One region of the Cupriavidus sp. 291-E7 genome, then DNA from elsewhere that is predicted to be linked to it. Evidence: predicted binding sites of a transcription regulator. Region 1 holds the regulator's gene; the other holds the start of a gene.
The links. Region 1 encodes FNR, which switches genes on or off when oxygen is low (the NO sensors DNR and NnrR bind a similar motif). Its sites were predicted from a motif close to TTGATNNNNATCAA; they were not measured.
Positions count from the first base shown of each region.

Region 2: the regulator FNR is predicted to act here: its motif matches at 2,458-2,471, upstream of AC3FLX_RS07395 (ribonucleoside triphosphate reductase).

Region 1 covers NZ_JBYOJV010000008.1:248,681-254,546, reverse strand. The annotation lists gene scpB (SMC-Scp complex subunit ScpB) at 1-804, opposite strand, end outside; gene AC3FLX_RS16465 (sulfite exporter TauE/SafE family protein) at 1,351-2,118, opposite strand; gene fnr (fumarate/nitrate reduction transcriptional regulator Fnr) at 2,204-2,929, shown strand; gene AC3FLX_RS16455 (hypothetical protein) at 3,010-3,255, opposite strand; gene AC3FLX_RS16450 (hypothetical protein) at 3,252-3,461, opposite strand; gene ccoG (cytochrome c oxidase accessory protein CcoG) at 3,509-5,002, opposite strand; gene ccoP (cytochrome-c oxidase, cbb3-type subunit III) at 5,063-5,866, opposite strand, start outside.
Region 2 covers NZ_JBYOJV010000003.1:305,624-311,489, forward strand. The annotation lists gene AC3FLX_RS07380 (Bug family tripartite tricarboxylate transporter substrate binding protein) at 1-730, opposite strand, end outside; gene AC3FLX_RS07385 (IclR family transcriptional regulator) at 832-1,638, shown strand; gene AC3FLX_RS07390 (glutathione binding-like protein) at 1,655-2,362, opposite strand; gene AC3FLX_RS07395 (ribonucleoside triphosphate reductase) at 2,534-4,258, shown strand; gene nrdD (anaerobic ribonucleoside-triphosphate reductase) at 4,310-4,510, shown strand; gene AC3FLX_RS07405 (anaerobic ribonucleoside-triphosphate reductase activating protein) at 4,488-5,189, shown strand; gene AC3FLX_RS07410 (hypothetical protein) at 5,204-5,428, opposite strand; gene AC3FLX_RS07415 (LysR family transcriptional regulator) at 5,598-5,866, opposite strand, start outside.

The DNA of each region.
Region 1 (5,866 bases):
CGAAACCATCTGGCCAGCGCTCGCGGCATGCTCGCCTGGCTCAGGAGCCTCGGCTTCGCCGGCGACGACGTTGATCGTATCGACCTCTTCTGCGGAGCCGGCTACCGACGCCGCGTCATCCGTGTCTGCCGTCGCGGTGGGTTCGGCGCCTGGCTGGGCAGTTCCAGTAGCGGCAATGGCTTCGGCACCGGATACGGCGAACGCCTCTTCATCGCCCGCCGGCGGATTGGCCGTGGCAATTTCCTCGAAATCGATGGCCTGCTGGTCCAGCAACGCAGCCTGGGCTTGTGCCTGGGCGTCTTCGAGCGGCGGCAGTTCGTCGAGAGACCGCAAACCCAGATCGTCCAGGAACGCCTTGGTCGTCGCATACAGCGCCGGGCGGCCCGGCACGTCGCGATGGCCAATGACCTCGATCCAGCTTCGATCCTCGAGCTTTTTCACCACGTCCGTACTGACCGTCACGCCACGGATTTCCTCGATGTCGCCACGCGTGACCGGCTGCCGATACGCGATGATCGCCAGCGTTTCCATGACGGCGCGCGAGTACTTCGGCGGCTTCTCGGGATTCAACCGGTCCAGGAATTCGCGCATCTCCGGGCGGCTCTGGAAACGCCAGCCACTGGCCAATGCCACGAGCTCGACCCCGCGCTGCTGCCAGTCCTTGCGCAGCTCATCGAGCAGCACACGGATGGTGTCGGCACCGACGTCGTCGGCAAACAGCCGTCGCAGATCGCCAACGCGCAACGGCTCCTGCGCACAGATCAGCGCGGTCTCGAGGACGATCTTCGCCTCTTGGGTATTCATGTGATTGCGTGCAGCCTGTCTTTGCACCTGCTCCCGGACGAATCCCGGAGCACTGGAGATTGCAGATACAGCGAGGCCGAAGCCCGCCATCTCATCGCGCAGCCAACTCGCATGCCTATCGCAGCGCAGCCGTGCACCTCGTTCTTTGCATCGAATTGCCGGGTCGGTCCGGCAGGAGATCGTCCGGGGCTGGCCAGTTTCACCAATCGACGGACCTCTTGCGTCGCGCCTTCTCCCTTCGGGGCGGACATTCGCCTGGGCCACCGGATGGCCAAGACGGCAAGAAACAAAACGGTATCGGCTCGGGGCAACATCGCCCTGGCCGGCGCCACCTTCCCAACCGCCGCCGGTCTTTTAACCAGATCTTTTGAACCGGATGAACTGTAGAGACGTTGCCGGCGCACCGGAGTGACCGGAAACCTGGGCACGCGTCCCAGATCAGGGAAGCGGCCCGGCGACGCAAAAAGCATGGTGCGGCGCGATACCGTGGTTCTCGGGATTGTATGGCATTCCCGGCCCCGCCCGCAACCCGGCACTGTGGCCGATTCAGAACACCACGCAAAAGCCGTGTTGCGCCAACGTATCAGGGAGCCAGATCGAACGGGCCACGCCCAGCATGCCGAACCCGATCACCACGATGGCTGCGCCCATCCGTATGGCCGGTTTGCGGGAAAGCTGGCGCAGGTATCCGGACAAGCCCGAGATCACCAGCAGGTTCGGTAATGTGCCGAGTCCGAAGGCACCCATCACGAGCGCACCTGACGTGGCATTGCCGGCCAGCAACGCCAGAGCGAGTGCGCTGTAGACCATCCCGCACGGTACCAGACCCCAGGCCAGCCCCATGCCATAGCGGCGCGCCATCGGCATGGCCCGTTGACGCGGCCGCAAGCTCGCCGGCAAGCGAGCACTCATCGATCGAACATGTTGCACCACGTGCACGGCTGCCAGAGACGCCAGCCGTTCGATCCAGTCGGCTCGCATCACGCGTCCGCGCAACAACCACGCGCCCGTGACAATCAGCATCACACTGCCCAACGCGTAGAGCCATCGCTGCAACGGCAGATACTCCTGGCGCCATACGGTCGCGCCCACCGCTCCCATCGCCGCGCCAAGCAGCATGTACGTAGTGATGCGGCCAACATGCATGACGCACAGCTCGGCCCACCAGTGTCGCGGCGAGCGATGTATGAAAACAGCCACAGTGCGGGGCTGTTTTTGCTCCGCAGCAATAGCAATTCCTCCACACATGGCAGCGCAATGCATACCACCGAGCAAAGCCATAAGAAAAACGCTTAAAAGCACACCAAATGGCAACTGTTCCTCGCTTCTGCGTCACTCGACACTGTAAAATGCCTGCATCGCGCCCTCGCTGCAAGCGCATTCATAACGAGCACTTCAATTGTTGACTTCCATTCCCGTCACCGAGATGTCGCCCCGTTGTTCCACGTGTGCAATGGGCCAGCTTTGCCTGCCCGTCGGCATGTCGCAACAAGACCTGGCGAAAATGGACACGCTCGTTCAGGAACGTGTGCGTGTCCATAAGGGCGAAACGCTTTACCGCATGGGCGAACCGCTCAGCGCGGTCTATGCCATTCGCTTTGGCACACTGAAGACGCACGTCACGATGGAAGACGGGCGCACCCAGATCACCGGTTTCCACTTGCCCGGCGAAGTCATCGGTCTCGACGGCCTGGGCGAGATGCAACACGCATCCGACGCCACCGCGCTGGAAGACACCGAAGTCTGCGTCGTGCGTTACGACGACCTGCAATCGCTGTCGGGCAGCCTGCCTTCTCTGCAGGGCCAGTTCCTGCGGCTGATGAGCAAGGAGATCTCGCAAGACCAGGTCATGCTGATCACGCTTGGCTCGATGCGCGCGGAAGAGCGGCTTGCTGCTTTTCTCGTGAACATGTCCGAACGACTTTCGGCACGCGGTTACTCCTCCACCGAGTTCGTGCTGCGCATGAGCCGCGAGGAAATCGGTAGTTACCTTGGCCTGAAGCTCGAGACCGTCAGCCGTCTGTTCTCGCGCTTCGCTGAAGCGGGCCTGATCCAGATTCGTCAGCGACATGTGAAACTGGTCGACATGGCAGGCATCAAGCAGGTGTATAGCCGCTCCTGCTGACACGCGCTACATCTCATACCGAGCACCGTGACAAAGGCCGCACCGGGACGTATCCGGTGCGGCCTTTCTGTTTAATGTTGCTATTCGAGTTCATCGGTATCGCTGAGCTTCACCGGCATCGTGTACAACGTGAGTCCGCTCGATAGCGCACAGAACAGCCACGCCACCAGGAAACCCACGGTGTAGATCGCTTGCCGCGATGCTTCAACCGGATGCCCGAAGAAATTGAGATCTCCGGGGTCCACTACCGAGAACACCACCGCTGTGGCCGCACCGCCCATCAGAAACGCCGGCCATAACACCCACATCAGCCAGCGTAGTCTCATGGGCGCCTCGCTGACGGCTCACTCCGACTCGCGCCGACTTTTTCGACTACCAGGCCGTGACGAGCGGCATCTGCAACCGGTTTGTCGGCGTGGCTGTTGGCCAGCCAGATCGTAATGCCGCAACCAACCATCGCCAACAGCGGGCCGCTCATCAGGATCCAGGGCCAGGGTTCCCTGTACCAGGGTTTTGCGGGGTGTGGGGTCATTGCGCTCTCCTATTGGCATCCGTCCCTCTTCGCAATCTGTGACAGCATCACAGATTGCGAGGGACGATGAAACTCGTGCTTTGCCGGATATTCACCTCGCGCGCGGCTTCGGTCTCGGCAGTGACCGTCACCTCGATCTTGTGCGTCCCTTGCGCGGCATCATCGATCGGCACGCGAATCCGGATCGGCAGCAACCGGTTCGACGTAGGCGACAGCGCTTCGGCGGCATGGTCGTATTCGACCGTCAGCCCCTTCAGATCGTCGCTCTGCGCCTGCACACGGATCTTCATCGGCGCCTCAGTCGCGTTGATCAGTTGGAGCCGATACACGTTCTCGATCCAGCGTCCTTCCACTTCGCGCCCGAGCGCGCCGCGGTCACGAATGATGTCGACCTTCAGCGGTGTACGCATGGCCAGCGACACAACGAATCCCGCGCACAGCGCCAGCCAGATCATGGTGTAGACGATGGTGCGCGGGCGCAGCAGACGCTTGCGGGCATCGGTGACCGACAGCTTCTTGCGCATGGCGTTCTCCGACGTGTACCGGATCAGTCCACGTGGATACTCCATCTTGTCCATCACTTGATTACAGGCGTCGATACACGCACCGCAGCCAATGCACTCATACTGCAACCCATCGCGGATATCGATGCCGGTCGGGCATACCTGCACGCAAATGCTGCAGTTCACGCAATCGCCCAAGCCGGCTGCCTGGTGATCGGTCTTGCGCGAGCGGCTGCCGCGCGGCTCGCCACGCCCCACGTCGTAGGTCACGACGTAGGTATCGCGATCCACCATCACGCTTTGGAAGCGCGCGTACGGGCACATGTACTTGCAAACCTGCTCGCGCATGAACCCGGCGTTGCCCCATGTTGCGAATGCGTAGAACAGCATCCAGAAGGCTTGCCAAGGACCCAGCGTCCAGTGCAGAACCTCGCCACCGAGTTCGCGTATCGGCGCGAAGTAGCCAATGAACGTGAAGCCCGTCCACAGTGCAATCAGAATCCACAGCGTGTGCTTGGTGGCCTTGAGTCGAAGCTTGCGCAGACTCCACGGATCGCCATCCAGGCGGATGCGTGCGATGCGGTCGCCTTCCACCCGCCGCTCGATCCACATGAAGATCTCGGTATAGACCGTCTGCGGGCACGCATAGCCGCAGAACAGCCGACCCGCAATGGCCGTGAAGAGGAATAGCGAAAGCGCCGAGATGACCAGCAGCACGGCCAGGTAGATCACATCCTGCGGCCAGAGCACCAGCCCAAAGATGTAGAACTTCCGGGCACCGAGATCGAACAGCACGGCCTGCCGGTCGTTCCATTGCAGCCAGGGCGTGCCGTAGTAGACGAGTTGCGTGAGGATGACCAGCCAGACGCGCCAGCTGGAGAATGCACCCGTGATCGAGCGCGGATAGATCTTGCGCCGGACTTCGTACAGCGCTTCTTCGGTTGCCTCAGCCGCCGTCTTGGGCGGCGGCGCAGGCCGCCAGGCCGCGGCCTCATTGGAGTCGCGGGTTGTGGGGGGAGATTCCAGGGGCGCGTTCATTGTTCAGCCCTCATGCCCCCGGCACAGGCGGCACGCCGCACTGCGCCGGGGAGCGGTTTGTCATTGCCCTGCCGGTGCTGCCGAATTGGACAGACCCCAGACATAAGCCGTCAGCATGCGAATGCGCTCAGGTGTCAGGATTTCCTCATGCGCCGGCATGTGGCCGTTGTGGCCCTTCAGGATGGCGTCAACGATCGAGCCTTCCGAACTGCCGTACAGCCAGACCTTGTCGGACAGATTGGGCGCACCCAGTGCCTGATTGCCCTTGCCGCTGGCGCCGTGACAAGCCGCACAGGTCGACTTGAACGTGCTCTCTCCGCGCGACGCACGGATCGGGTCGTATGCCAGTCCCGACAGCGATCGCACATACTGCGCCGTGTCGCCGGCCTGCTTGGCGTCGATGGTGCCGGCAAACGGCGGCATCATGCCGTTGCGGCCCTTGGCGATCGTCTGCTGGATCGTGTCCGGGTCGCCACCGTAGAGCCAATCGTTATCGGTCAGGTTCGGAAAACCGCGGCTGCCCCGTGCATCGGAGCCATGACATTGCGCGCAGTAGTTCAGGAACAGTCGCTGGCCGATCTCACGGGCATCAGGATCCGCGGCAACCTGCTTGACGTCCATCTTCAGATACTTGGCGTAGATCTCGTGCTGCATCTTCTCGGCAGCCTGCCGGTGCGCGGCAAGTTCATCCTGCGTCGAGAACTTCAGTGCGCCCGCGTACGAACCCAGCCCCGGATACAGGATCAGGTACCCCACGCTGAAGATGCAGGCCAGCAGGAACATCCACATCCACCAGCGTGGCAGCGGATTGTTCAGTTCGCGCAGGTCATCATCCCATACGTGCCCGGTATCGTCAGTGGTACT
Region 2 (5,866 bases), on a different contig from region 1:
GTTCGGCGAAGGTCGGCACGTCGGGCAACTGCGGCAGGCGCGTGGCGTTGGCCACGGCCAGCGGGCGCACCTTGCCGCCCTTGATAAAGCCCGCGCCGGCCGCGAAGTCGACCATCATCGCGGGAATCTGTCCCGCCGCCACATCGGACAGCGCCGGGGCCGCGCCGCGATACGGCGCGTGGGTCATGGTCAGGTGCGCTTCGGTCTTCAGCAGTTCCATCGCCAGATGGTGCGGGCTGCCGGCGCCAGCCGAGCCGTAATTGACGCCTCCGGGCGTGGCCTTCACCTGCGCGATGAATTCCTGCGCCGTCTTCGCCTGCGTGCCGGGGCCGACGACCAGGATCATCGGAAAGCGGCCCAGCAGTGTCACTGGCGCCAGGTCGCGCGTCGGGTTGTATGACAGCGTCTTGTACAGCGCGGGATTGAAGACTAGCGTGCCGTTGTCCGCTGACAGCACGGTGTAGCCATCGGGCGTAGCACGCGAAGTTTCCGATGCGCCGATCGCCGTGTTGCCACCCGGCTTGTTATCCACCACCACCGGCTGGCCGACGCGCGTCGACAGTCCTTGTCCGATCGTGCGTGCCAGGAAGTCCGATCCGCCGCCAGCCGGATAAGGCACGATCCAGCGGATCGGCTTGGCGGGATAGGCGTCGGCGGCGTGGACGGGGGCGGCGCACACGGCCATGACAAAAGACACGGCCAGCAGCGCGGCAGGCTGGAAGCGGGGCATCGGGTTGTCTCCTTGGTATTTGGCCGGATAGTGGTCGGCCTGTTTTGCGTAAATCATATACGCATTGCGTAATCCTTGAATGGGGGTTAACCTCCAACGCCATGTCTACTTCCACCGACATTTCTCCCCGGCCGCGCGAGCGCCGCCAGCGCGTGCAGGCTGCCGAAACCGGCATGGCCGTGCTCAAGGCCCTGGCGCGCCTGGGTGGCCGCGCGAGCCTGACCGCCATCGCCATGCAGATCGACGAAAGCCCGGCCAAGGTGCACCGGTACCTGGTGAGCCTGATGGAGCAGGGGTTCGTGGCGCAGGAAGCGAACACGCAGCAGTACCACCTGGGCATCGAGGCGCTGCAGATCGGGCTGGCCGCGATGCGTCAGGCCGACCCGATCCGGCTGGCCGAAGCGCCGCTGGTGCGGCTGCGCGAGCGGCTGGAAGTGACGTGCTTTATCGCGGTGATGGGCAACAAGGGGCCGACCATCGTGCGAATCGAGGAGCCGGGTCTGCCGGTGACGGTGAATGTGCGCGTGGGGTCGGTGATGCCGCTGCTGTGGTCGGCCACGGGACGGGTGTTCCTGGGCATGCTCGACGATTCGAACGTCCAGGCGCTGGCACAGGCTGAGCTGGATGCGCTCACGCCGGCGCAACGCGCCGACCTCGACGAAAAAGACCCGCTTGGAGTGCTGCGCGAACCCGTGCGGATGCAGGGCTGCGCGGCCGTGCGCGATACCAACCTGAAAGGCATCAGCGCCGTGGCGGCGCCGGTGCGCGACTACACGGGCCGTGTCTGCGCGGTGCTCACCGCGCTTGGCGCCACCGGCGGCTTCGACCCTTCGATCGACGGACCCATCGGCCGCGCGGTGCGTGAGGAAGCCGCGGCGATCAGCGCATTGCTGGGCTGCGCCGCGTAGCGCGTGCGTTGCAGTCTTATTCCGGGCGCTTCGGAATGTTCACGGCGCGCTGCACGGTAGGGCGTGCCTCGAATGCCTTGAGTACGCGCGATACCTCGGGGAAGTCCTCGATGCCGACCAGGGGGCCGGCCTCGTAGAAACCCAGCAGGTTGCGCACCCACGGGAACGTGGCGATATCGGCGATCGTGTAGTCGTCGCCCATAATCCACTCACGGCCCTTGAGCCGTTCGTCCAGCACCTTCAGCAGCCGCTTGGTCTCGGCCACGTAACGGTCGCGCGGACGCTTGTCTTCGTAGTCCTTGCCCGCGAATTTGTGGAAGAAGCCCACCTGGCCAAACATCGGCCCGATTCCGCCCATCTGCCACATCACCCACTGGATAGTTTCGTAGCGCAGCGCCGGGTCCGCCGACATGAACTTGCCGGCCTTCTCGGCCAGGTAGACCAGGATTGCGCCCGATTCCCACAGGGCCAGCGGTTTGCCGCCGGGACCGTTGGGATCGATGATCGCCGGGATCTTGTTATTGGGGTTCAGCGACAGGAATTCCGGCGACATCTGGTCATGCTTGTCGAACCGTACCAGTTGCGGCTCGTAGGGCAGGCCGGTCTCTTCCAGCATCAGCGATACCTTGATGCCATTGGGGGTATTCAGCGAATACAGCTGCAGGCGCTCGGGATGTTGCGCAGGCCATTTGGCGGTAATCGGAAAGTCGGACAGAACGGTCATTGTGGGGAGAAGTCGTTTTGTGGGCGAAAGCGGCCATGTTAATAGGTTCGGCGCCGTTTCGCCTGGCAGGCCCCAAATACCCCTGATATCGACATTTGATCTAGGCCAAAGCTACATATAGTGGTCATGTGGAAGAATCCGCACCACATCTTGTATGAGGGAGCGGACGCGATGCCGGAAATGGCCATGAGCAGAACGACGGTGGATGTCGAGTCATCGATCAACGAATACCTCGACCGCCAGGACTGGCGGATCAACGCCAACGCCAACCAGGGGTATTCGCTGGGCGGCCTGATTCTCAACGTGGCCGGCAAGGTCACGGCCAATTACTGGCTCTCGCATGTCTATGCGCCAGAAGCCGGCGCGGCGCATCGCGCGGGCGACCTGCATATCCACGACCTCGACATGCTGTCCGGCTATTGCGCGGGATGGTCGCTGCGCACGCTGCTGCATGAAGGACTCAATGGCGTGCCGGGCAAGGTCGAGGCGTCGCCGCCGCGGCATATGTCGAGCGCGGTTGGGCAGATCGTGAATTTCCTGGGCACGATGCAGAACGAATGGGCCGGCGCGCAGGCGTTTTCTTCGTTCGACACCTATATGGCGCCGTTCATCCGCAAGGACGCGATGAACTATGCGGAAGTCCGGCAGCACATCCAGGAGCTGATTTACAACCTCAACGTGCCGTCGCGCTGGGGCACGCAGACGCCGTTCACGAACCTGACCTTCGACTGGACCTGCCCGGACGACCTCAAGGAGCAGGTGCCGGTGATCGGCGGCCAGGAAATGCCATTCCGCTATGGCGACCTGCAGGCGGAGATGGACATGATCAACCGCGCCTACATCGAAGTGATGACGCAGGGCGATGCCAAGGGGCGCGTCTTTACGTTCCCGATTCCGACGTACAACATCACGCCCGATTTTCCGTGGGACAGCGAGAACGCCCGGCGGCTGTTCGAGATGACCGCCAAATACGGCCTTCCGTACTTCCAGAATTTCGTGAATTCGGATCTGACGCCCAATATGGTGCGATCGATGTGCTGCCGCCTGCAGCTCGACCTGCGCGAGCTGCTCAAGCGCGGCAACGGTCTGTTCGGCAGCGCCGAGCAGACCGGGTCCCTCGGCGTGGTCACCATCAACTGCGCACGGCTGGGCTACCTGCATCGGGGCGATGAACCAGCGTTGCTGGCCCGGCTCGACACGCTGCTCGATATCGCGCGGGATACGCTGGAAGCCAAGCGTGAACGTATCCAGCAACTGATGGATCAGGGGCTGTTTCCCTATACCAAGCGCTACCTCGGCACGCTGCGCAACCATTTCTCCACGCTGGGCGTGAACGGCATCAACGAGATGATCCGTAACTTCACGGGCGACGCGCACGACATCACCAGCGAGACGGGCCACGCGATGGCGCTGCGTCTGCTCGACCATGTGCGCGGCCGCATCGTCGAATATCAGGAAGCCACGGGCCATATGTACAACCTTGAGGCAACGCCGGCCGAAGGCACGACCTACCGCTTTGCGCGCGAGGACCGCAAGCGCTGGCCCGACATCGTGCAGGCCGGCACGGCCGCGCAGCCGTACTACACGAACTCGTCGCAATTGCCCGTGGGCTTTACCGACGATCCGTTCGAAGCGCTGGCGCGGCAGGAAACGCTGCAGTCCAAATACACGGGCGGCACGGTCCTGCACCTGTACATGGGCGAGCGCCTGTCAAGTGGCGACGCCTGCCAGTGCCTGGTGCGCCGGGCGCTTGAGTCGTTCCGGCTGCCGTATATCACGGTCACGCCCACGTTCTCCGTTTGTCCCACGCACGGCTATCTGGCCGGCGAACACCGCTTCTGCCCCAAATGCGACGAGGAGATCTTCGCGCGCAAGCGGACGCAGCAGGCGGCCTGAGTTGTTTCTCCCGATGTTCCAACCCGAAGTTTCAACCTGCGAGCGCATGCCATGACCGATCTTTCCGTCAGCCAGCATTTCTCCATCGACACCGCCGACACCGCTATCACCCTGCGCGACGACGAGCGCCAGCCCTGCGAGGTCTGGACCCGCGTCATGGGCTACCACCGACCCGTGGAGAGTTTCAATATCGGCAAGAAGGGCGAGCACGCCGAACGCAGGTTCTTCGATGAGCGCCGCAGCCGGCATTGAGCGGACGATGGCGGGCCTGCGCGTTGGCGGTCTGGTGCCACTGACCAGCATCGACTTTCCGGGCAGGCTGGCCGCCGTGGTGTTCTGCCAGGGCTGTCCGTGGCAATGCGGTTACTGCCACAACCCCCACCTGATTCCACCGCAGGGGCCGCCCGCGATGGCATGGGACGATGTCCTGTCGTTCCTTGCGCAACGGCGCGGATTGCTGGACGGTGTGGTGTTTTCGGGTGGCGAGCCGACGCTGCAGGCCGCGCTGCCCGATGCGATCCGTGCCGTGCGGCAATTGGGATTTCAGGTGGCACTGCACACGGCCGGCATGTATCCGGACCGCCTGAGCGCGGTACTGCCGCAACTGGACTGGATCGGCTTCGACATCAAGGCGCCGGCGCATGCCTATGAGGCGGTCACCAATACGCCTGGCAGCGCGGCCCGCGTCATGGCGTCGCTGGACCGGATGCTGGCGAGCGGCGTGCCCTATGAATGCCGCACCACGTGGGACCCCGCGCTGTTCGATGAGCCGGCGCTGCTGGCGCTGGCCGGCATGCTCAAGGCGCGGGGCGTGCGGCATTGGTCCCTGCAGGTCTGCAACCGTGCCGGCCAGCCGGTGAACTGGCCTGCCGGTGTGGCCCGGCGTCTGGCCGAGGCTTTTCCGGAGCTTGTGCTGCGCGTGCCGGAGTGAGTCCTGCGTCGCGGCTATTGCAACCGGGGGTCCGGCTCGTGCGCCATCGGCGAATAGGCGGGGTCCCATTCGTTGCCTTTGGGCAGCGCGACGCGCGGCATCCACGCGGGCCAGCCCGGCCAGGTACTGCCATGTGGTTCTCCCACACGGATATAGGCAATACCGCCGCAAATGGCGCGTGCGGCACCGCTATCCAACAGATCTTCGCGGTACAGGTCCGCGATCTTCAGCTTGCTCATGATGGTCTCCTGAACGTGGTGGCAGGCACGGCGAGCGCGGTGCCTGTCAGCCGTTCAGCAGGGACCATGCCATTGCGTAAAGGGCAGGGTGCTGCACGGCCAGCGGATATCCAGTCGGCTGGCGGCCAACACCCGCGGTGTGCATGTGGTGTAGCTGTTGGGTATGCGGCTATCGGCCAGCCAGTTCCGCGGCAACGAAATCCACAAACACTTTCGCGCGCGCGGGCAGGCGCCGCCCGAATCCGTGCAGCATTTGCAGCGGAACAGGGCGCAATGCCACATCGGGCAATACCAGTCGAAGGCGTCCGGCATCGAGGTCTTCCTGGACGATGGTTCGCAGCAGTTGCGCGATGCCCAGGCCGTTGAGCGCCGCCGTGCGCATGGCCTCGCCACTGTCGGTATCGAACACGCCTTCGATCTGCAGGCGCGTGCCGTCGG